3 regions of the Streptomyces sp. NPDC005955 genome follow, and region 2 is predicted to be linked to each of the others. Evidence: riboswitches for the same ligand, from Rfam matches in the RefSeq annotation. Region 2 holds a riboswitch; each other region holds the start of a gene.
What was found. A riboswitch is a leader RNA that binds a small molecule or an ion and turns the genes downstream of it on or off. The one in region 2 is predicted to bind cobalamin.
Positions count from the first base shown of each region.

Region 1: another riboswitch for cobalamin. It lies ahead of ACFYOU_RS21910 (prenyltransferase/squalene oxidase repeat-containing protein); the one in region 2 lies ahead of ACFYOU_RS14195 ((2Fe-2S) ferredoxin domain-containing protein).
Region 3: another riboswitch for cobalamin. It lies ahead of ACFYOU_RS11440 (cobalamin biosynthesis protein); the one in region 2 lies ahead of ACFYOU_RS14195 ((2Fe-2S) ferredoxin domain-containing protein).

Region 1 covers NZ_JBIAIF010000009.1:76,875-84,270, forward strand. Annotated here, with positions in the region: gene ACFYOU_RS21895 (ATP-binding cassette domain-containing protein) at 1-311, opposite strand, end outside; gene ACFYOU_RS21900 (CbiQ family ECF transporter T component) at 308-1,471, opposite strand; gene ACFYOU_RS21905 (hypothetical protein) at 1,501-2,472, opposite strand; gene ACFYOU_RS21910 (prenyltransferase/squalene oxidase repeat-containing protein) at 2,469-5,246, opposite strand; cobalamin riboswitch at 5,361-5,489, opposite strand; cobalamin riboswitch at 5,596-5,675, shown strand; gene ACFYOU_RS21915 (hypothetical protein) at 5,804-7,216, shown strand; gene ACFYOU_RS21920 (ArsR/SmtB family transcription factor) at 7,347-7,396, shown strand, end outside.
Region 2 covers NZ_JBIAIF010000004.1:563,346-570,741, forward strand. Annotated here, with positions in the region: gene ACFYOU_RS14175 (DUF4430 domain-containing protein) at 1-55, shown strand, start outside; gene ACFYOU_RS14180 (ferric reductase-like transmembrane domain-containing protein) at 89-1,114, opposite strand; gene ACFYOU_RS14185 (hypothetical protein) at 1,297-1,962, shown strand; gene ACFYOU_RS14190 (sigma-70 family RNA polymerase sigma factor) at 2,024-2,659, shown strand; cobalamin riboswitch at 2,808-2,935, shown strand; gene ACFYOU_RS14195 ((2Fe-2S) ferredoxin domain-containing protein) at 2,996-3,385, shown strand; gene ACFYOU_RS14200 (ABC transporter substrate-binding protein) at 3,445-4,425, shown strand; gene ACFYOU_RS14205 (FecCD family ABC transporter permease) at 4,458-5,540, shown strand; gene ACFYOU_RS14210 (ATP-binding cassette domain-containing protein) at 5,537-6,385, shown strand; gene ACFYOU_RS14215 ((2Fe-2S)-binding protein) at 6,439-7,176, shown strand; gene ACFYOU_RS14220 (ATP-binding cassette domain-containing protein) at 7,236-7,396, opposite strand, start outside.
Region 3 covers NZ_JBIAIF010000003.1:668,286-675,681, forward strand. Annotated here, with positions in the region: gene ACFYOU_RS11420 (cobyrinate a,c-diamide synthase) at 1-398, opposite strand, end outside; gene cobO (cob(I)yrinic acid a,c-diamide adenosyltransferase) at 418-1,044, opposite strand; gene ACFYOU_RS11430 (putative cobaltochelatase) at 1,044-3,161, opposite strand; gene ACFYOU_RS11435 (cobyric acid synthase) at 3,352-4,896, opposite strand; gene ACFYOU_RS11440 (cobalamin biosynthesis protein) at 4,893-5,870, opposite strand; cobalamin riboswitch at 6,015-6,141, opposite strand; gene ACFYOU_RS11445 (hypothetical protein) at 6,325-6,561, opposite strand; gene ACFYOU_RS11450 (anion permease) at 6,571-7,396, opposite strand, start outside.

The sequences.
Region 1 (7,396 bases), on a different contig from region 2:
AGTTCCTCCTCCACGGTGTCGGTGACGAACCCGTCGAGCGGGTCCTGACCCACCACGCCCACCACATCGGCGAGCTCACGGGGCGGATGGTCGGCGGTGTCACGGCCGTCGACGGTGACCCGGCCGTACAGGGTGCCCCCGGTGAAGTGCGGCACCAGGCCGTTGACGGCTCCCAGGAGCGTCGACTTGCCCACCCCGGTGTGCCCGACGACCAGGCACAGTTCGCCCTCCTCCACCGTCAGGTCGACCTCCCGCAGTACGGGGTCGGCCCGGTCCTCGTACTGGACGCTGACCTGGTCGAAGGTGATCACGTGACCGCCTCGGTGCGCGGGGGAGGGACGGACGCAGGGGCGGGAGCCCGGGGCGGTGGCGAGAGGAAGCCGGCGGCGCCGGCGAGCAGGATCGCGGCGGTCGGCACCAGCGGCAGGGTGGGCCAACTCAGCGGGTAGATCGACGGGTTGAGGTCGGCGGCGTGGAAGCCGGCGTTGCTGAAGAGGACGACCGCCGACACCACCCCGCAACCGGCGACCGCCCACTCCGCGAACCGCCACGGGTCCGGGCGGTAGGTGGTCCGGGTGATCCTGCGCCCGCCCAGGCGCAGCCCCGCGACGCACAGGAGCGCGCCCGCCACCATCGTGGGCGTGCCGAGGAGCCGGGGCGCGGTGGCGTCGAGGAGACCGTAGGCCCCGGCGCACAGACCGCACATGCCGGTGAGCATCAGCGCCCCGGTGATCCGCCGGGTGGCACGGGTGGCCGTGCCGGCCCTGCCGTAGCCGCGCGAGTCCATCGCGGCGGCGAGCCGCAGGGAACGTTCCAGCGCGTCTTCGAGCACCGGGACCACGATGCCGCGCAGGGCGCCGAGACCCTTGGTGCGCCCGGCGCGCAGCCGCCGGGCCCGGTGGACCCGCTGCACGCTCTGCACGAGTTGCGGGGCGACGCTGAGGGAGACGGTCACGGCGACCCCGAGTTCGTACAGGGCGCCGGGCAGCACGCGCAGGGCGCGCTTGGGATTGGCGAGGGTGTTGGCCGCCCCGATGCAGCACAGCATGCAGGCGAGCCGCAGTCCGTCGGTGGCCGCGGAGAGCAGGGCCTCCAAGGAGACCGGTCCGCCGATCTCGATGCCGGCGTACCAGTCGGGGGTCGGCACGCGCGGCAGCGAGAACAGGAAGTGGTCGTGCGGGGTGATCCCGGTGGCGAACACCGCGCGGAAGACCACCCGGATCGCCACGACGAACAGCGCGAGGTACAGGTAGTAGACGAAACCGCGGGCCCAGGGCGCCTCGGTACGGCGCGCGGTGACGACGTAACCGAGCACCGCCAGGACGAGGAACAGCAACAGGGGGTTGTTGGTGCGGCTGACGGCGGTGGCGAGGGCGAGCGCCCAGATCCACCAGGCCACCGGGTGCAGGGCACGCGGCAGCCGACGTCCACCCGGGTCCGTCCGGGGCGCGGGCGCGGACGGAGGCGCCACGGGGGAAGGGGAGGGAGCCACCGGGGCGCCTACTCCGTGCGCTTGCGGCGTTTGGCCGCGAACACGGCCGCACCGACGAGGAGGAGGACCAGTCCGCCGGCGGCCGCGGCGGGGGCGAAGGAGCCGGAGTCATGGGCGGCGTCCGCCGCCGGGGCCGCCTCGACCACTTGCGCGGGGCTCGGCCCGCCGCCCGCCCGGGCCGGCGCCGAGGAAACGGACGGCGTGGGTGACGGCGACGTCGACGGAGCGCTCGGGGAGGTGCGCGGGGGCGGGGACGCGGAGGGCTCGGCCGAACGGGTGGGGGAGGGAGCCTCCCCGGTCGGCGGGGGAGTGGTGCGGGGCGGCGGCGCAGCGGATCGGGTCCGGGTCGGGGTGGGGCCGGTGTCGGTGCCGGGCGGCAGGGGGTCCGCCGTGCGCGGGGGCGGCGTCCCGGTGGGCTTGCCGCCCCCGGTCGGCTCGGTGTTGCGGGCCCGCACCTGGTCGGGGGTGACGGTCGGACGGCCCCTGGTGCCCTCGATGTCGGTGCCGCCGAAGATCCACAGGTCGACGCTGCCCGGCTTCGGCCGGTAGAGCATGGCACCGAGCTGGCTGTACTCCCAGGTGTTCTCCCCGGGGTCCGCGTGCCAGTACGACCAGTACGCGGAGGCGGGCGGGGTGAGCACGCAGTCGTCCTGGTCCGGCGGCGGGAACTGCTTGCCGCCCCGGTGGCCGCTGTACCCGATCCGGCAGATGAACGCCGGACCGTCGTGGCCCGTCCCGCTGGTGCGCCAACCGCCCTGGTTGAGCAGTGCGTACCCGGTCGTCGGGGTGGTGCCGCAGGAGCGGTACACCGGGCCGCCCCACCTGCTGAAGTCGACGGCCAGCACCACGCCGGAGGAGGTGGTGCACCGACCCATCGGCTGGGGGGCCGCGGACACGGGACCCGTGGTGCCCCCGAGGAGGGCGCCTGCCGTGCCCAGGGCTGCGGCGGTCCGTGCCACGCGTGCGGCGGTCCTGGTCACGACTGTCCCCCTCGTAGGGCCCTGCTGCGGTGGCGGACCGCGGCGGTCACCGCGCAGCCCGCCAGGACGAGCGTTGCGGCGCCGGCGGCGAGTACCGCGACCCCGCCTCCGGTGGAGGCCAACCCGCCTCCGGAGCCGCCCCCCGAAGCGCCGGCGCCCCCGGTGCCCGCAGGGCTTCCGCCCGCGCTGCCCGGCGTGACGATCGCCGGTGTGGACGCCGACGCGGAGGGCGTGGGAGTAGGCGTGGGAGTGGCGTCGGGCTGCGGTCGGGTGCCGGTCAGATCGCGGGTCAGCACGCCGAAGGAGACGCCGGTGGAGCCGCCGACGGCCTGGGTCGAAGCCCGCAGGTCAGAGCCCCGCTGGCCGTCCTCGGCAACGTTGAACCCCCCGTCGGGGTTCTGCTGTGCGGCCAGGAACTTCCGGGCCCCGGCGATCTGCCGCTCGTACCCCGGGGCGTCCAGGGACAGGCCCTGCACCGCGAGGGCGGCGGAGTTGACCGAGTTCCCGGCAGCGCCGGGGAAGCCGCCGTCGTCGAGTTGCTGCGCGGCGATCCAGCGCAGCGCCCGGTCGACGGCCGCATCGGCCTCGTCGTCCCCGACGAGGTCCAGGGCCATCGCGGCGATGGCGGTGGAGTCCACATCGGAGTCCCCGGTCGCCGGCACCAGACTGGGGAAGGCGCCGGAGTCGTGCTGGAGGCTCTTGAGATAGGCGACGGGGTCGGACGCCGCACCCTCCTCCCCGGCCCGCATCTGGGCCATCACCGCCAGCGCGTGGGCGAAGACGGACGGGGCGTAGGTGTACGCGCCCTTCGCCGCGCAACTGCGGTCCGGCGCGGTACTGGGACCCCGGCAGACGGCCGTCGCCAGCCCCGCGATCAGGTCCTGTCCGCCGAAGTCGCGCGGGTCGCGGCCGACGGCCTGGGCGAGGACGGCGGTCTTGCCGAGGGAACCGCCTCCGGCGTACCGGGTGCCCACCTTGGTCCAGTCGTGGACGGTGCGTCCCTCGCCGTCCTCGCCCCCCTGGTCGAGGAAGTCGACGATGCCGCGCAACGCGTCGTCGTCGTGACCGGTCGCGGCGAGTGCGTAAGCGCCGTCGATGGTGAGTCCGAAGTCCGCCCGCGTCGACCCGGCGCCGATGTCGTAGTAGTGGCCCTGTCGCAGTCGGGCCGCGTCGGTGAGGTACGCGACCCCCTTCTTCAGGTCCGGGCCCCGACCGTGGCCCGAGGCGGGCGGCGAGGCGGGCGGTGAGGCCGGGGGAGTGGTGCTCGGGGGCTGCGGGCGATCGGGCTTCTTCGTGGTCAGCGAGGCCAGGCTGGTGTCCGCCCCCGCCAGGACGGCCACCCCGGTCGCGTAGAACACCGGGTCCGTCGCGCCCTCCTCGAAACCGAAGCCCCCGTCGGCGAGTTGCTGCCCGGCCAGCCAGGACACGGCGGCGTCGGCGCGCACTTTCTCGCCGAGGACCCGTAGCGCCTGGGCGGCGTAGCCGGTGCCGATCACGCTGCCCGTGGTGCCACCGGTGTAGCCGGGGAACGCGCCGTTGCTCAGCTGGGCCTTCCGCAGGTGGTCGCGGGCCTTCGCCACCACCGCCCGGTGACCGCCCGCCTGGTGCAGGGCCAGCACGGCGAGGCCCGTGGCGAGGGGGTCGCCCTCGCAGTTCTCCCCGGGGCCGATCAGGACACTGGTGAAACTGCCGTCCCGGCACTGGAGCCGGGTGAGTCGGGTCAGCGTCGCGGTCGGGGGCCGCACGCCGCCCCGCAGCAGGGCGAGCACCCCCAGGGCCTGCCCGTCGGTGTAGGACGCGTTGCGGAAGTCGCCCTCGGCGGTGCAGCCGGGCTGCCCGCCGGCAGGACAGACGTGGTCCGCCAGATCGCCGACGAGGTCGTGTCCGCCGAAGTCACGCGGGTCGCCCTCGGTGACGGCGGCGAGCAGGGCGAGCCGGGCGGCGGCCGTGGCGTCCGGTGCCCCGTCCCGTCCCGCGGCGTAGGCGTAGGCGCCGGTCTGGGCACGGAGGAACGCGGTCACCTTGGTCAGCGCCCGGCTCTTGCCCCGGGTGGCCAGCGCGTACGCGGCCTCCGTGGTCAGGAAGTGGTTGGGGGTTTCGGCGCCCTCGTCCACCACCCGTTCCCCGTCGGTCAGTGCGGCCCGGACCCAGGCGGCGGCCTGGGCGAGGTCCACTTCGGCCGGCGGGACGTTCGGCTCCTCGGGCCCTGGACCCGGTGTGCCGCCGCCCGCCCGCACCTCGTCGGGGGTGAACGTCGGCCGGCCGGTGGTGCCGCCGACGTCGGTGCCGCCGAAGACCCAGGCGTCCACGTCACCCGCGTTGGGCTTGCGGTCCATCGCCCCGTACTGGCTGTACTTCCAGTCCTCCTCGTCGGGGGAGGCGACCCAGTACGACCAGTACGCGGTGGCCTGCGGGGTGAGGACGCAGTCCTCGGTGGCGGGAGTCGGGTACGGGGTGCCGGAGTGGAACGAGCCGTGGCCGATGCGGCAGATGAACGCATCGCCGTCGTGGCCGGTGCCGGCCGTGCTGAAACCCGCCTCGTGCAGCAGCTCGTAGCCGGTGGTCGGCGTGGTGTCGCAGCCCCGCTCGACCGTGCCGCCGAAGGGGCCGAAGTCCACGGCGACCACGGCTCCCCTGCTGGCGGTGCACCGGTCGATCGGGTCGGCGAGCACCGGGGAGGCGGTGACGAGCACGGCACTGGTTCCGCCGAACAGGAGCACGGCCGACAGCAGGGCGGCCAGCCCCGCGAACCGTCTCCGCTTGTCCCTGTCCACCCGAGCTCCCCCGTGTCATCCGGGCGGCCAGACGTGGCTGAAGGGCCCGCAGGGACGCCTGGGCGTCACCGACGTGCCGGTCGACCACGCCGTAGTCCGCGACGGCGCTTCTCGCTGAGATCTGGCGCTCCAGGCAGTCCGGCTCGCCCGGTGTCACCGGGCCCACGGTTGCGGGTCAGCGCCGGATTTCGACCGGCTTCCCCTGAAGTGCAGTGCGTATCAGCCGGATTGGAACACGCGGCCGAAGAAACCGTCAAGGAGGCATGAACTACCCGCTGAACGTGCGCTGTTGCTCAAGCTCCCCATCTGGTGCGCGCGTGCTCCCTCGGGTAGCGTCCAGGGCTGCCACATGGGGGAACCCGGTGCGAGACCGGGGCTGACGCGCAGCGGTGTGGGGCGGCACGGTGCCGCACCCGAGCCCGAATGCCCATGCGGTGACGTCACCTTCGAAGCCGTACCACGCGAGGGGACGACGGCCCGAACCCGCCAGCGCCGCCACGTGTCCCCGCGGCGCGGTGCGCCCGGCCGGTGTCCCCGGTCCACCACAGGAGCAGGCCATGTCCCGTCCCCCGACCACCCGCCGCCTCGCGCTGGCCGTTCCCGCCGCCCTCGGGGCCTTCGCCCTGACCGCCCTCCCCGCGGCAGCGACCTCGACGCCCGCCCAGATCGCCACCTCCAAGACCAACGGCGTCGCCTACCTCAAGTCGCTCCAGGCCGCGGACGGTTCCTACGCGGGCACCGGGCTGTCCAACGAATGGGCCTTCAGCGCCTTCGCCGCGGCCGGGACCGCGGTCGTCGACGTGGCGCCCGGCGGTGACACGACGAAGAACGCCCGCACCGTCTACCGCACCCTGCTCTCCACGGCCGGCTGGCCGTCCGCCACCCCGGTCGTCACCGACTACGAGCGCGCCACCCTCAACGCCTACGCGGCGGGCATCGACCCGGCCCGGGTGTCCGCCTCGCGGAACCTGATCGCCGACGTCTACGGCTACTGGCAGAACGCCGAGGCCGGCTACTTCGGCCCCTCGGCCACCTACAACGGCACCGTCTTCGCCGGGCTGGCCCTGGCCGGGGCCAAGACGCAGACCGGGGTGCGGCGCGTCCCCCAGGCGCTCCTCGACAAGGTCGTCACCCGTATCCGCGCCAACCAACACCACGACGGCGGCTGGGACTTCCAGAAGGCCGAGGGCAACCCCACCCGCCTCAGCGCCCCCGGCGACATCGACATGACCGGCGCTTCGATGGCCGCGCTCTGCGCCGCGGGAGTGCCGAACACGGACGCCGACGTCGTCCAGGCGAAGGCGTTCCTCAAGAGCAAACTGGTCGCGGCCAACGGCGCGTTCAACGCCCTGTACGGAGTCAACACCAACTCCAACGGATGGGCCGTCGCCGGGCTCAACGCCTGCGGCATCAACCCGCAGACCGGCGACTTCCTCACCACCCTGGGCAAGACCCCGGTGGACTTCCTGATAGCCCAGCAGTACAACCCCGGTGGCGGTTTCAAGTACAAGTCCACCGACACCGTCCCCTCCGCCTACGCCTCCATCGACGCCCTCCGTGCCGTCGCCGGCGGCGGCTTCACCGCCGCCCCGCCCACCCCGGTCACCGCGGGCGCCCCGAAGTGGGTGGCCGCGAGCGCCTTCGCCCCCGGTACGGCCACCGAACTCGCCCTCACCGTCGATGACGGAATGGGGAACCTGAAGGTGTGCTCCGTCGCCTTCACCCCCACGGCCGCCACGGCCACCCTCGGCGACGTACTGGACGCGGCCGCCACCTCGGCGACCCCGTCGGGCTGTGTGACCGGGGTGACCCCGTCGTCGGGCACCGGCACGATCACCTCCCTCAACGGCACGTCCAACAGCGGTTCCCAGACCTGGAAGGTCAGTGTGGACGGCTCCGCCTTCGCCGCCGCCTCCCGCGGCCGGACGATCGGTGTCGGGGACACCGTCGCCCTGCGCTGGGGAGCCTGACCCCGAACCGGTACGGGCCCGTCACCTCCACGGGCCCGTACCGTCGGACCGCCTCCCCGGGCCACCCATGGAACAGCGATCCGTACGCACGGATGCACTGATCGGGTGCGCCCCGCCCTACGATGGGCGCATGAGCAAGGGCACGCACCCAGCAGGTGCACACCATGCGCAGCAGTCGGC
Region 2 (7,396 bases):
CCAGTTCAGAATCCACGCCGGGGACCGGGTGGCCTTCACCTGGACCGCCCTGTAACCCTCCGGCGCCGACCCCGGAGCGGCCCCGGCATCAGCCGTGTTCGGTGTGGCTGGACGTGGTGTCGGCGGGCGGCTCGGTGCGTCCGCCGTCCCGGCCCGTGACCAGGACGGCCACGAGCACCCCGAGGACGGCGACCACGGCCAGCCGCCCGCCCAACCGCAACGTCCAGACGGCCTTGGCCCCCGACCGGACACCGGGGGCCGCGAGCCGCTGGGAACGCCGGGCCGGGCTCATCAGCCGCGCCAGGAACAGTGCGGCGACGGGGAGTTGGAGCAGCCACACCGTGGTGCGGAACCAGCCGTCGTACCACACGTTCGTGCCGTACAGCAGGGTGTGCCAGACGCTGAGGACGTACACCACGAGGACGAAGCGGTGCATGACCCGCCAGGCCCTGGCGCCGATGCGGTGCCGGACGTAGAAGAGCAGACCGAGGGGGATCGCGAGGTAGAGCGCGGCCTGACCGACGGGGATCGCGATCCGGCCGGTTCCGGAGGCGTAACCGCCGGGCACGAAGGCCTCGACGAAGGCCGTGGCGGTGCCGGCGTACCAGGCGTCGGTGTCGTGCCGGACCAACTCGGCGGCGAACAGCAGTGCATGAGCGGCGATCAGCGCGATGGTGTTGATGCTCGTGGTGCGGTGGAGCCGTTCGAGGCGGGGGCCGGACAGGGGCAGCCAGCTCGGGCGGGGGCCGGACAGCAGCAGTCCGAGGACCACGGTGCCCCAGGCCCACAGCAGCGCGGACCAGCCGAACGCCTGGCTGAGGAAGTACATCCAGAAGGCACCGGTGTCGGCCATGAACGGCATCACGGTGAGCGTGGACGAGGTTTCGGCCTCGATCCGGACGTAGAGCAGCACGAAGACGGCGCCCGTGACGAGCAGGGCGAAGGAGCCGTCGAGGACCCCCGCCCGCAGGTCGCCGCGGAGGGTCACCCGGGGGCGGGGCGGCGTCGACACGCCCGACGGTCCGGGGTTCGTACCTGCGGCGGGCGGGGGCTCGGTACCGGGCGCAGCACGGTCGTTTGTGGGGTTCACGGCGGGCGGCTCCGCTTCTGTCACGTGTCAATGAGGTCGCGCACGACCGGGTGGGGCCGGTCGCACACGTAGTCGGATGCGGAGGGCGGAAAGTTCCCGGGAGCGGGTAGTGACATGGGTCACGACACACGGTGTCCACAAACGGGGGCGATCGCGCCAACTGTCCGGTCAAAGCCCTTACCCGGGACCCGTATCCCACTGGCACCATGACTCTCATGGGAGCCGGAACCGCACTCCGCCTCACGCACACGACGATCCTCGTCGCCGTGTGCGTCGTGGTGTCCGGGCTCGGCCACGCCCTGGCGTCGGGGGTCTCGCCCTCGCTCCAGGGGTACGTGATCGCGGTTCCCCCGGTGTCCCTGCTCGCCTGGCGCCTGACCCGCCGGGAACGGTCCGCGGGTGCGGTGATCGGGGCGAGCGCCGGGGCCCAGGTCATGCTGCACGCGCTGTTCGGTCTGACCCACGGGCCGGGCGGCACGGGCCACGGGGTCCACACGGCCCATCCGCGCCCCGTCACCACGGACGGCACGGGTCTGGCCGGGAGCACCGCGCTCGCCCTCTTCCGCTCCCTGCGCGGCCTGTTCGACCTCTCTTCGGTCACTTCGGGCATGGCCAGCGCGCACGTGCTCGCGGGTGCGGTGTGCGGCTGGTGGCTGTGGCGGGGGGAGCGCTCGCTCGCCCAACTCGGCCGGGCGCTGGCGTTGTTCCTCGGGGGCCTGTTGCGGTTCGCCGTGGCCGCCCTGTGCGGGGCGCAGGTCCTGCCGGCGGCGACGCCCGCCCCGGTCGAGCGTCGCGCGTCCGACCGCCTCCCGTCTCCGCTCGCCCTGTTGCGCGCGGCCCCTCGACGAGGGCCCCCTCTTTTCGCGTCCTGAGGTTTTGTCCACTTATTTCACCTTTGACGGGTTAAGTCCCGGACGCGAAGGGCGATTTGTCATGCCTTATTCACCTGGAGAAGGCGCACGATCCACCCGCAGCGGCGCTGCCGCCGCCCGGCACGCACACCGCGACGCGGAGATCACCACCTGGGCACTGGCCGCCGGCCTCGGCGACCAGCGCGCCGCCGAACTCTTCGTCCACGCCACCTATGACGACGTACGGCGGTTCGTCGCCCATCTGACCACCGATGTACCGGGTTCGGAGGACCTGGCCCAGGAAACCTTTCTGCGCGCGCTGACCAGCCTCAGCGGATTCGCTGGACGCTCCTGCGCACGCACCTGGCTGCTGGCGATCGCCCGCCGGGTCGTCGTGGACCGGCTGCGCCGGGCCTCCGCACGGCCCAGGATCGCCGACAGCGCCGACTGGCTGACCGCGGCGGAGCGCGCGCAGCCCCGCCACCTCCCCGGCTTCGAGGAATCGGTGGCCTTCATGGACGCGCTCGACTCGCTGGAACCCGGACGGCGCCAGGCGTTCGCCCTGACCCGGCTCCTCGGCCTGTCCTACGCGGAGGCCGCGGAGGCCCTCGACTGCCCCGTGGGAACCATCCGCTCCCGGGTGGCACGTGCCCGTCGGGACCTGGCCGCCAGCTGGCTGGAGCAACCCAGCGGAGCCCCCGCCCTCGTGGCGGCCTGACCGCCCTCCCGGTGCGGGCGGCGCTCGCCGCGCGCACCGGGACCGGCCCGCTCCCCCGTTCCGCCCGTGTGACCTGCGCAGCAACCGCGCCCCAGGCATGGGTTCCGGGCGCCGGGTCTGTCATGATGACGCGGAAAGGCGACGGCGGAACGAGGAAACCGGTGTGAATCCGGTGCGGTCCCGCCACTGTGATCGGCGAGCGAACCCCGAACGGCCCACTGCCCCTATGCGGGTGGGAAGGGCGGGGCGAGCGGTGACCCGAGAGCCAGGAGACTCACGCGGTCGCCTCCTCGACAGAACTGGGGCGGATCTCCCCAGAGGGGAGCGTGAGTCGGAATGCCCGAAGGGCCGCTGGCCGACGATCCGGTACCGTGCCGGGTCGTGGTGTGCCGGGACTGCTGCTGCGGCAGCGCGAAGGTGACCGGAGTCGATCACTCCGCGCAGGTGGCGCGGCTGAGCGAGGCGACCTCCGTGACGGTCGCCGCCTGCCTGGACGTCTGCGATCAGGCCAATGTGATCGTCGTCCGCCCGTCGGCCGCCGGACGCGCGGCCGGGGCGCGTCCCGTCTGGCTCGGCCTCGTCAACGACTCCGCCGCGACCGAGGACATCGTCTCCTGGGTCCGCGCCGGCGGTCCGGGGGTCGCCGCACCACCGGACGTCCTCGACCTCTACGTCTTCACCCCGCCGCGGCGGGTCCGTACCGCGCAGTCCGACGCGACGCGCTGAACCCACGAACCGACCGCGGGCGGCGCCGTGCCGTCCGTGGTGAGAGGACCGACCACACCATGGCCAGACGCTCCGTCGCCCTGCTCGCCGCAGCCGCCTTCCTGATAGCGGGTTGCGGTGGCGGTGGCACCGACGAGAAGACCGACGGCGCGGCCTCCGCGCCCGAGGGCTTCCCGGTCACCGTCACCAACTGCGGGGTGAAGACGACGTACCAGCGTCCCCCGCAGCGGGCGGTCTCCCTGAACCAGCACGCCACCGAGGTGCTGTTGGCGCTCGGACTGGAGAAGTCCATGGTGGGCACCGCCTACTTGGACGACGAGATCCTGCCCGAGTACGCGGACGCCTACCGCGGCATCAAGGTCCTCGCGGACGAGTACCCGTCCTTCGAGGCGCTGCTCGCCGCCGAACCCGACTTCGCCTACGCGGGGTTCGCGAGCACCTTCGACGAGCAGGAGGGCCGCAGCCGCGCCGCGCTGACCAAGGCGGGCGTCAACTCCTACCTCAATGTGGAGGAGTGCCCCGAGGGTCCGGTGACGATGGACCAGATCGAGACGGAACTCCGCTCGATCGGGAAGATCTTCGGGGTGAAGGACCGCGCCGAACGCGAGGTCAAGAAGGTCCGCACGACGCTGAGCGGTGTCGAGGGGAAGCTCAAGGGCGTCGACCCGGTCGAGGTGTTCGTCTACGACAGCGGCGACAAGACGGCGTTCACCGCGGGCGGTGCCGGCATCGGCAACGAGATGATCAAGGAGGCGGGCGGCCGGAACCAGTTCGACGACCTGGACAAGCAGTTCGGCGACGTCTCGTTCGAGCAGGTCGCCGAGCGGGCACCGGAAGCCGTCGTCATCTACGACTACGGGGACAAGACCGTCGCCGAGAAGAAGAAGTTCCTGCTCGCGCACCCCGCGTTGAAGGACGTCCCGGCGATCAAGAACAAGCGGTTCGCGGTGCTGCCGCTGTCCTCGACGGTGCTCGGCGTCCGGGTGCCGGCCGGGGTGTCGGACCTCGCCCGTCAGCTGCACCCGGACCGCTTCCAGTGACCGGCGCGCCCCGGACGGCCGGGGCCGGTGCGCTGCACACCACCCGACGGGACCCGGCCCCGTCGCCCGACTCGTCGGAGGTCCGGACGGGTCGGGCCAAGCCGCCGTACGCACTGGTCCTCGTGCTGCTGGCCGCCCTGGTGGCGGTGGCGGGTACGGCGGGCGTCGCCGTCGGCTCGGTCAACGTCCCCGCGGGCCAGGTCTGGAGCATCCTGCTGCACCGGGTGCACCCGGGACTGGCCGAGGCGACCTGGACCCCGGTGCGGGAGACGATCGTCATGGACGTGCGGCTGCCGCGCGTCCTGCTGTGCGCGGTGGTCGGCGCCGGACTCGCCGTCGCCGGGACCGCGCTCCAGGCCCTGGTCCGCAATCCGCTGGCCGATCCGATGCTGCTCGGGGTCTCCTCGGGCGCCTCGGTCGGCGCGGTGAGCGTCCTGGTGTTCAACCTGACGGCGTTCGGCCTGGTGACCCTGCCGCTGGCGGCGTTCTGCGGGGCGCTCGCCGCGCTGATCGCCGTGTACTTCCTCGCCCGGTCGGGCGGGCGGATGACCACCATCCGTCTGGTGCTCGCGGGCGTCGCCACCGCCGAGGTGCTGTCGGCGCTCGCCAGCTTCCTGATCGTCACCTCCAACGACCCGCACAAGACGCAGTCGGCGCTGCGCTGGATGCTCGGCGGGCTCGCCGGGACCACGTGGTCGATGCTGTGGATACCGGCCGTGGTCGTGCTCGCCGGCACGGTGGTGCTGCTCGGGGTGAGCCGTCCGTTGAACCTGCTGCTGGCCGGCGAGGAGGCGGCGACCGCGCTCGGGCTCGACGTGCACCGCTTCCGAGCGGCCATGTTCACCGTCGTCGCCCTGATGATCGGCACCATCGTCGCGGTCAGCGGTCAGATCGGCTTCGTCGGCCTCATCATGCCGCACGTCGTGCGGCTGCTGGTGGGCGCCGACCACCGCCGGGCGCTGCCCGCCGCCGCGCTGCTGGGCGCGGCGTTCCTCATCGCCGCGGACCTCGCGGCACGGACCTTGATGAGCCCCGAGGAGGTCCCGGTCGGCATCCTCACCGCACTGGTCGGCGGCCCCTTCTTCCTGTGGCTGATGCGACGGAGGACGTCATGACGGCGCCGATCGAGAAGGAGGGCGCGCAGCTGCCCGGCACGGCCGTGCCCGGCGCCCTGGAGATCGAGGACGTGACGGTCGCCGTGGGCGGCCGGGCCCTGGTCACCGGGGTGTCGCTCCGGGTGGCCCCGGGTGAGGTGCTCGGACTCGCGGGCCCCAACGGCGCGGGGAAGTCCACCCTGCTGCGCACGGTGTACCGCACGCTGCGGCCCACCTCGGGGCGGGTGCTGCTGGACGGCGAGGACGTGTGGCGCATGCCCGGCAAGCGACTGGCGAGGCAGCTGGCCGCCGTCCTCCAGGAGAGCGCGGGGGACTTCGAACTCACCGTGTACGACGTGGTGGCGATGGGGCGCACCCCGCACAAACGGGCCTTCGCCGGCGATGACGCCGACGACCGGGCCGTGATCGCCTCGGCACTGGCCCGCCTCGACGTGGACGGGCTCGCGGACGCGCCCTTCAACCGGCTCTCCGGTGGGGAGAAGCAGCGCGTCCTGATCGCCCGCGCCCTCGCCCAGCAGGCCGGCACGATGGTCTTGGACGAGCCGACCAACCACCTGGACCTGCGCCACCAGTTGGACGTGCTGCGGCTGGTGCGGCACCTCGGCGTCACCACGGTCGTCGCCCTGCACGACCTGAACCTCGCCGCCGCCTTCTGCGACCGGCTCTGCGTGCTCGCGGCCGGTCGGGTCGTCGCGCTCGGCCCGCCGGCGGAGGTCCTCACCCGGGAGTTGCTGTCCGAGGTGTACCGGGTGGAGGCCGAGGTCGACGCACATCCGGTCACGGGGGTCCCGCACATCACCCTGGTGACCGGGGACGAGGGTCCGACCCGGGCGTTCCGCCCGTGACGGGCTCCCGGCACCCGGTCGGGCACCGCCGGGCGGACGAGCGCCCGGACGCCGTGGACCCCGGCGAGCCGGACGCCCCCGTCGACCCCGGCCACCCCGGCGAGGCGACGGCCCCGCCGGCCGAGGTCGCCGCGGCCCTGCGCGACGTGGCGGAACTCGGCGGCTTCTTCTCGGTCCGGGTGGGTGGACCCGACACCGGCTGGCACTCCCTCGGGGAGGCGTACGCGCGCGGCGTGCCCGATCTGATCGCGGCGACCACGGCCCGCCACCGCAGCGAGGAACCGCGGGTCGCCGCGTCGATCACCCAGCTCGGGCAGGCGGCCCGGCTGTGGTCACCGCTCCTCGCGTGCACGGTGCTGCACGGCATCGTGCCCGATCTGTCCCGTCTGCAACGCGCCGACGAAGGGCCGGCGCTGCGGCTGCCGCGGGCCACCGGGCGGTACGCGGCCCGGGTCCCGCGACTCGTGGACGAGCTGTACGACACGGTGGTGACCCGGCGGCTGGACGTCTTGCGCGCCGGGCTCCCCGTCAAGGTGTCCCCCCGGCTCCTGGACGGGAACGCCGCCTCCGCGCTGGTCGAGGCGGGGCGGGCCGTCCTGGCCGCCCGGCCGGGCGTGCGCGGGCGGCTGGAGCCCCTGGTGGACCGGCTGCTGGGCACGGGCCGCCTCACCGGTACGGGTTCGGTCACCGGCCCGGACCTGACGTTCCGACGGCGCAGTTGTTGTCTGTACTACCGGGCCCCGGCAGGGGCGAAGTGCGGGGACTGCGGTCTGGCGGAACAGCAGCCCTGACCTCCCGGGTCGGCCGCCCGGCGACCTGACCGCTCCCGGTCACCGCCCGGCCCACCCGGTCACCGCCCGGCGCGGCCCGCGTACTCCACGGACGGCTCGGCGGTCGCGGGCCCGGTCATGTGCAGCGCCTCGACGAGGTCCCGGTAGAGCCGGTCGCTGCGCAGGAGTTCCCGATGGGTGCCGACCGCGCGGATGCCGCCCTCCTCCATCACGACGATCC
Region 3 (7,396 bases), on a different contig from region 2:
GCGGCCACCGAACGGGACTGCGAGGACGCGTCCACCACCAGCACGACCGGCGCCCGCAGCAGCTTGGAGACCTGGGCCGTCGACGCCAGCTCGCCCTGCCCGGACGCCCCGTCGTACAGGCCCATCACCCCCTCGACCACGGCGAGGTCGCAGCCCTGCGCGCCGTGCGCGAACAGCGGCCCCACCAGGTCGGTTCCGCACATGTACGCGTCGAGGTTGCGGCCCGGGCGACCGGTGGCGAGGGCGTGGTACCCGGGGTCGATGTAGTCGGGCCCGACCTTGTGCGGCGACACCCGCAGCCCGCGCTGCGCGAACGCCGCCATCAGGCCCGTGGCCACGGTGGTCTTGCCGGTGCCCGACGCGGGCGCGGCGACGACCAGCCTCGGTACGTCGATCACGTGCGCGTCACCGTTCGCGTCACCATTCGATGCCCCGCTGACCCTTCTGACCCGCGTCCATCGGGTGCTTCACCTTCGACATGTCCGTCACCAGGTCCGCGAACTCCACCAGTGCGGGCGGGGCGTTGCGTCCGGTGATCACCACGTGCTGGTTGCCGGGCCGGTCCCGCAGCACCGACACCACCTCGGCCACGTCGATCCAGCCCCAGTGCAGCGGGTACGCGAACTCATCCAGCACGTACAGCCGGTAGGTCTCGGCCGCGAGGTCGCGCTTGATCTGCTCCCAGCCCTCCCGGGCCTTCTCCGCGTTGACCTGGTTGGAGTCGACGCCCTCCGCCTCGGCGACGGGCGCCCGCTGGATCCAGGACCAGCCCTCGCCCATCTTGTGCCAGTCGACGGTGCCGCCCTCGCCGCTGGCGCCCAGCACCCGGAGCGCGTTCTCCTCGCCGACCTTCCACTTCGCCGACTTGACGAACTGGAACACCCCGATCGGCCAGCCCTGGTTCCAGGCGCGCAGCGCCATCCCGAACGCCGCCGTCGACTTGCCCTTGCCGATGCCCGTGTGCACCATCACCAGCGGCCGGTTGCGGCGCTGACGCGTGGTGAGTCCGTCCTTCGGGACGACGGACGGCTGTCCCTGTGGCATTACGCGACCCTTCCCCGGGCGCCCGCGGCACCCCGTACGTCCTTGACCAGCCCCGCGAGCGCATCGGCCCGCAGCTCCTCCAACGTCACCGGGGTGCCGCCGAGGTCGGCGGCCAACCGTCCGGCGAGCCCCAGCCGCACCGGACCCGACTCGCAGTCCACGACCACCGAGGCGACCTGGTCGGCCGCCAGCAGTCCCGCCGCGCGCGAGGCCCGGCGCACCGGCTCCACGCCCCCGGTCGCCCGGCCGTCCGTGACGACCACCAGCAGCGCCCGGCGCGCCGGGTCCCGCAGCCGCTCCACCCGCAGCACCTCACGGGCCCGCAGCAGCCCCGCCGCCAACGGGGTGCGACCACCGGTCGCCAAGGAGGCGAGCCGGGTCGCCGCGGTGTCCACCGACGAGGTCGGCGGCAGTGCGAGGGCGGCGTCCGCGCCCCGGAAGGTCACCAACCCCACCTTGTCCCGCCGCTGGTAGGCGTCGAGCAGCAGCGACAGCACCGCACCCTTGACGGCGCTCATCCGCCGCCGGGCCGCCATCGAACCGGACGCGTCCACCGCGAACAGCACGAGGTTGCCCTCCCGCCCCTCCCGGGTCGCCTGGCGCAGGTCGTCGCGGCGCACCAGCAGGCCCGGACCCGACCGGCCGCGCGCCCGCTGGTGCGGGGCGGCGGCCCGGACGGTCGCCGAGAGGTGCAGCTTGGTCAGGGCGCCCCGGGGGCGACGGTCACCCGTGGTCCTGCCGTGTTCGGTGCGGGCCCGGGAACGCCGCCCGGCGGCGCCCTCGCCGAGGCCGGGCACGGTCAGCGTGCGGGTGCGGAAGGCTTCCGAGGCCGCCGCCGCGGGCTGCTCGGGGGCCACGCCCACCGGCTGTCCGGCGGGGGCGTCCGGTGCCTCGGTGGGCCGGGGAGCGTCGCCGGGGTCCGTCCCCGTGGAGTCGGGCGCCGCCGCGTCGTCCGGGGCGTCCCGGGGCGGGGGCGGCGTCCCGGGGCCGCCCCCGGGCCCGCCGTCGTCGGGCCCTTCGGGGCCGTCCGGGTCGGGGTCCGGCGCGTCCTCGTCCGGGGCGCCGTCGGGGCCGGCGGGGGGCTCGGGCTCCGGTTCGGGCTCGTCCGGTCCGAACCCGTCCAGCACCTCGTCGAGCTTGTCCTCGTCCAGACCGGGCGCGTCGAAGGGGTTGCGGCGCCTGCGGTGCGGGAGCGCGAGCAGCGCCGCCTGCCGGACGTCCTCGGCGCGCACGTCCCGGCGGCCCGCCCAGGCGGCCAGCGCCGTCGCGGTGCGCGCCATCACGATGTCCGCGCGCATCCCGTCGACCTCGAAGGCCGCGCAGGCCGCCGCGATCCGCAACAGCGCGCCGTCCCCGAGCCGCACCTCGGGCAGCAGGGCGCGGGCCGCGACGATCCGCTCGCGCAGCGCGGACTCGTCCCCCGCCCAGCGCTCGGCGAAGGCCCCGGGAGCGTCGTCGTAGGCGAGCCGCCGCTTGACGACCGCCACCCGCTGCTCCGGTTCCCGGGACGCGGTCACCTCCACGGTCAGACCGAACCGGTCCAACAACTGGGGGCGCAGCTCGCCCTCTTCCGGGTTCATCGTCCCGACCAGCAGGAACCGTGCGGCATGCCGTACCGAGACGCCTTCGCGCTCGACGTACGAGGCGCCCATCGCGGCGGCGTCCAGCAGCAGGTCCACCAGGTGGTCGTGGAGGAGGTTGACCTCGTCCACGTAGAGGATGCCGCGGTGGGCGTCGGCCAGCAGACCCGGCTCGAACGCCTTCACCCCGTCGGCGAGGGCCCGTTCGATGTCCAGGGCGCCCACCAGCCGGTCCTCGGACGCGCCGACCGGCAGTTCCACCATGCGGGCGGGCCGGTCGGTGGCGGGGCCCGGCTCGTGGGGGCCGTCCGGGCAGCCCGGGTCGGGGGCGTGCGGCGCGCACGAGAAGCGGCAGCCGGTGACCGTCGCCACCTCGGGCAGCAGCGCGGCCAGGGCGCGCACCGCGGTGCTCTTGGCGGTGCCCTTCTCGCCGCGCACCAGGACGCCGCCGACCGCGGGTGACACCGCGTTCAGCAGCAGTGCGAGCCGGAGGTCGTCCTGGCCGACGATGGCGGTGAATGGATACGGGGTGGTCACCCGTGGCCCTCCCTGTCGATGGGGTCGATGGGGTCGATGGGGTTCCCGCGGGGCGCGGACGGGGCGCCGGGTGCGCGGGCGTCGGCCCGCGTGCCCGCGTCGGTGTCCGTCGCCCCGCGGGCTCGGTGTGCTCCGGCGCCGGGCGCCCCGCGTCCACGGGCCGCCGCGGCCGGTCCGCCGGCCGGGCGCCTCACGGGGCGCCCGGCGGAACGAACGGCAGGCCGGGCGGCGGGCCCGAGACGATGAGGTCGCGCAGCGCGTCGGTGTCCGTGTGGTGCTCGATCAGATCGGCGAGGCGGTCGAGTTGCTCCTCGCGCAGCGCGGCGAACGAGGTGTCCGCCGCGGGCACGAACCGGCGGCCGGCGCGCGCGGCGACCTCCCGCAGGAAGGCCCGCCGGAAGCCGTCCGACTCCAGCGAACCGTGCCAGTGGGTGCCCCACACGGAGCCCACCCGGCAGCCGTCGAGGAAGGGTTCCCCGCCCCGTACGTCGGCGACGCCGTGGTGGATCTCGTAACCGTCGACCCGCTCGCCGAGCGCCGTGCCCGACGGCCGGGCGAGGGTCTTCTCGCGGGCGAACCGCACCCGCACCGGCAGCAGTCCCAGCCCGTCCACGGTGCCGGTGCGGGACTCGACCTCGTCCTCGATGCGCTCGCCCAACACCTGGAACCCGCCGCAGATCCCGAGCACGGGCCGGCCCTCGGCGGCCCGCCGCAGCAGCACCTCGGCGAGCCCCCGCTCCCGTAGCCAGCGCAGTGCGGCCACGGTCCCCCGGGTGCCGGGGACGACCACGAGGTCGGCGTCCGCGGCCTCCTCGGGCCGGTCGACGAAGCGCACCACGACGCCCGGTTCGGCGGCGAGCGCGTCCACGTCGGTGAAGTTGGACATCAACGGCACCGCGCACACCGCGATCCGCAGCACCTCCGCGCCGACCGGGGCAGCGGCCGAGGACTCGCGGACGGTGCCCCGCAGCGACACCCGTAGCCCGTCCTCCTCGTCGATGCCCAGCCCGTGCTGGAACGGCAGCACCCCGTAGGTGGGGCGGCCGGTGAGGCTGCGGAGCATGTCGAGCCCCGGCTCCAGTAGCGAGACGTCGCCGCGGAACTTGTTCACCAGGTAGCCGGCGACGAGTTGCTGGTCCTCGGGGGCCAGCAGGGCGGTGGTGCCGAAGAACGAGGCGAACACCCCGCCGCGGTCGATGTCGCCGACGACGAGCACCGGCAGCCCCGCCGCCCGGGCGATCCCCATGTTGACGATGTCCGTGCGCCGCAGATTGATCTCGGCGGGGCTGCCCGCGCCCTCGCAGACCACCACGTCATGGGTGGCCCGCAGTTCCTCCAGGCACTCCACGACGGTGCCCAGCAGCGCCTCGCGGCCCCCCGGCACCGGTTCGCCCTCGGTCGGGCCGCCGCGCGCGCCGAAGAAGCCGCGGGCGCTCATCTCGCCGACCGGGCGCCCCTTCAGCACGACCTGACTGGTGCGGTCGCCGCCCGGCTTCAGCAGCACCGGGTTCATCAACGCACTGGGCTCCACCCCGGCGGCCTGGGCCTGCATGGCCTGGGCCCGGCCGATCTCGGCGCCGTCCCGGGTGACGAAGGAGTTGAGGGACATGTTCTGCCCCTTGAACGGCGCGACCTTCACGCCCTGGCGCGCCAGCCACCGGCAGATCCCGGCGGTCACCACGCTCTTGCCCGCGTCGGACGTCGTCCCCGCGACCAGCAGTCCGCCCCGCATCATCCCCGCCCCCGTCCGGTGCCCGTACCGGTGCGCCGGAGGCGGCGGGCCGTGAGCAGCCCGCGCCCCGCCGCGCACACGGCCAACGTCAGCCAGCCCACCCGTCGGGACAGCCGTACCGCCCGTTCGACGTCCTCGACCGCGACGGCCCGTCCGGCGCCGTTCAGCACCGGTCGGTGTTCGACCCGTCCGCCGTAGGACAGGGTGCCCCCGAGCCGGACGCCGAGGGCGCCGGCGAACGCGCTTTCGGCGACGCCCGCGTTGGGGCTCGGATGGCGTCCCGCGTCGGCGCGCCAGGCCCGCGCCGCGGCCGCGGGCGCACCGCCGGCCAGGACCGCGAGGGCGCCGGTGAGCCGGGCCCCCGGCCAGCCCATGACGTCGTCGAGCCGGGCCGAGGCCCAGCCGAAGCGGCGGTGGCGCGGCGACTTGTGGCCGACCATGGCGTCCAGGGTGTTGACGGCCCGGAAGGCGATCAGTCCGGGCACCCCGCCGACGGCCCCCCACACCAGCGCGCCGACCACGGCGTCGGAGGTGTTCTCGGCGACCGACTCGACCACCGCTCGGGCGATCCCGTCGGCGTCCAGGGACTGCGGGTCGCGCCCGCACAGGTGCGGCAGCCGTGCGCGGGCCGCCGTCACCTCGCCCGCGGTGAGCGCGGCGCCGATCGCCCGGGCCTCCCGGCCCAGGCTGGTCCCGCCGAGCACCGTCCAGGTGGCGGCGGCGGTCAGCGCGACGGACGCGGCGGGGGAGCGGTCGGCCGCGCGGGCGGCCAGCGCGGCCGCTGCCGTCACGCCCCCGGCGCACAGCGCGGTGTGCAGTGCGCCCCAGCCGCGGTGGTCGCGCCACAGCACGTGTTCGACGGCGCCCGCGGCCCGACCGAAGGCAGCGACCGGGTGGCCCCGTCGGGGGTCACCGAACAACAGGTCGCCGATCAGTCCGGCGGTGGCGCCGTACGCGAAGGTTCGCCCGGCCCGCATCGGCTCAGTCCGCCGTGCCCCGGAGGACCTTCGAACGGTGGAGGGGTCCCGCGCCGTGGCGCACGGGACCGGGAGACGGGCGCCCCGGCATCGTGGTGGTCCTCACTCAGGGTCCGCGCCCTGGGTCGACGGATACGTCGGCGAGAGTCTCCTGGCTCCCGGATCGGCGCTTCCCCCGGTCTTCCAGCCGCTGGGGCCGTGACGTCCGGTGTGGGGGAGCGCTCCCCGGTGACAGTGGCGGGACCGCGCCGGATTCGCACCGGCTTCCTCTGCTGCCGCCGTAATGGCTCGGGAAGTCCACCACGCCCCGAGAACACCCGTCAACCGCGCGCTGACCTGCGGCGGGGCAGTGTGTGAAGACCCACATGCGAACGGTCCGGCCGGTCACCGCGCAGGGAGCGGTGACCGGCCGGACCGTTCGTGACCCGTGCGGGTCCGGTGGAGCAGGGGGTGATCAGGCGACGATCAGGTAGATGCCGTACGTGACGGCGGCCACGCACAGGGCGAAGCAGGCGTAGGCGCCGGTGGCGGCCATTGCTGCCGATCCGCCCTTGGGACCGCCCTCCGCGGCGAGCGCCGCCTCCCGCTTGGAGAGTCCGACGATGCCGAGGGTGAACAGGCCCACGAGGGCCACCGTGACCACGAGGCTGACGCCGAACACGGAGGCGAGTGCTGCCCAGTCGATTTTCATGGAGGTTCCTTACACCTTGGCGGTCCGCGGCGCGGACTCCGTCGAGGGGTCCTGCTTCGCCGGGAGGGTGGCCGTGAGGTCGCCCAGGGCGGTGGCGTCGGCGACCGGACCGGCCGGCGGCGGGGTCACCGCGGCGATGGCGGTGGTGACGACGCCCGCGGGCTCGTCGACGTCGTTGACGTTGGTGTGGTCGACGACCTCCCGGCGGGAGATGAACCAGATGGCGGCCGACCCGGCGACGAGCAGCGCGCCCGTGACGGCGATGCCCCAGGGGCCCTGCTTGGTGAGCAGTTCCGCGAGCGCACCGACCACACCGGCGGCCGGCAGGGTCAGACCCCAGGCGACGAACATCCGGGTGGCGGTCGACCAGCGGACGACCCCGCCCTTGCGGCCGAGGCCCGCACCCATCACGGCACCGGAGCAGGACTGCGTGGTGGAGAGGGAGAAGCCCAGGTGCGAGGAGGCCAGGATGACCGTCGCGGCACTGGTCTGGGCGGCGAAGCCCTGCGGGGGCTGGAGGTCGGTCAGACCGCGGCCCATCGTGCGGATGATGCGCCAGCCGCCGAGGTAGGTGCCGAGCGCGATGGCGATGCCGGCGGAGGCGATGACCCAGACCGGCGGGTTCGACCCGGGAGCCAGGGCGCCACCGGTGACCAGCGCCAGGGTGATGATGCCCATGGTCTTCTGCGCGTCGTTGGTGCCGTGCGCGAGGGAGACGAGTCCGGCCGAGGAGATCTGCCCGATGCGGTAGCCCTTGGAGGTCGACTTGTCGTCGGCCTTCTTGCCGATCTTGTAGGTCAGGCGGGTCGCGAGCATCGCGGCCACACCGGCCACC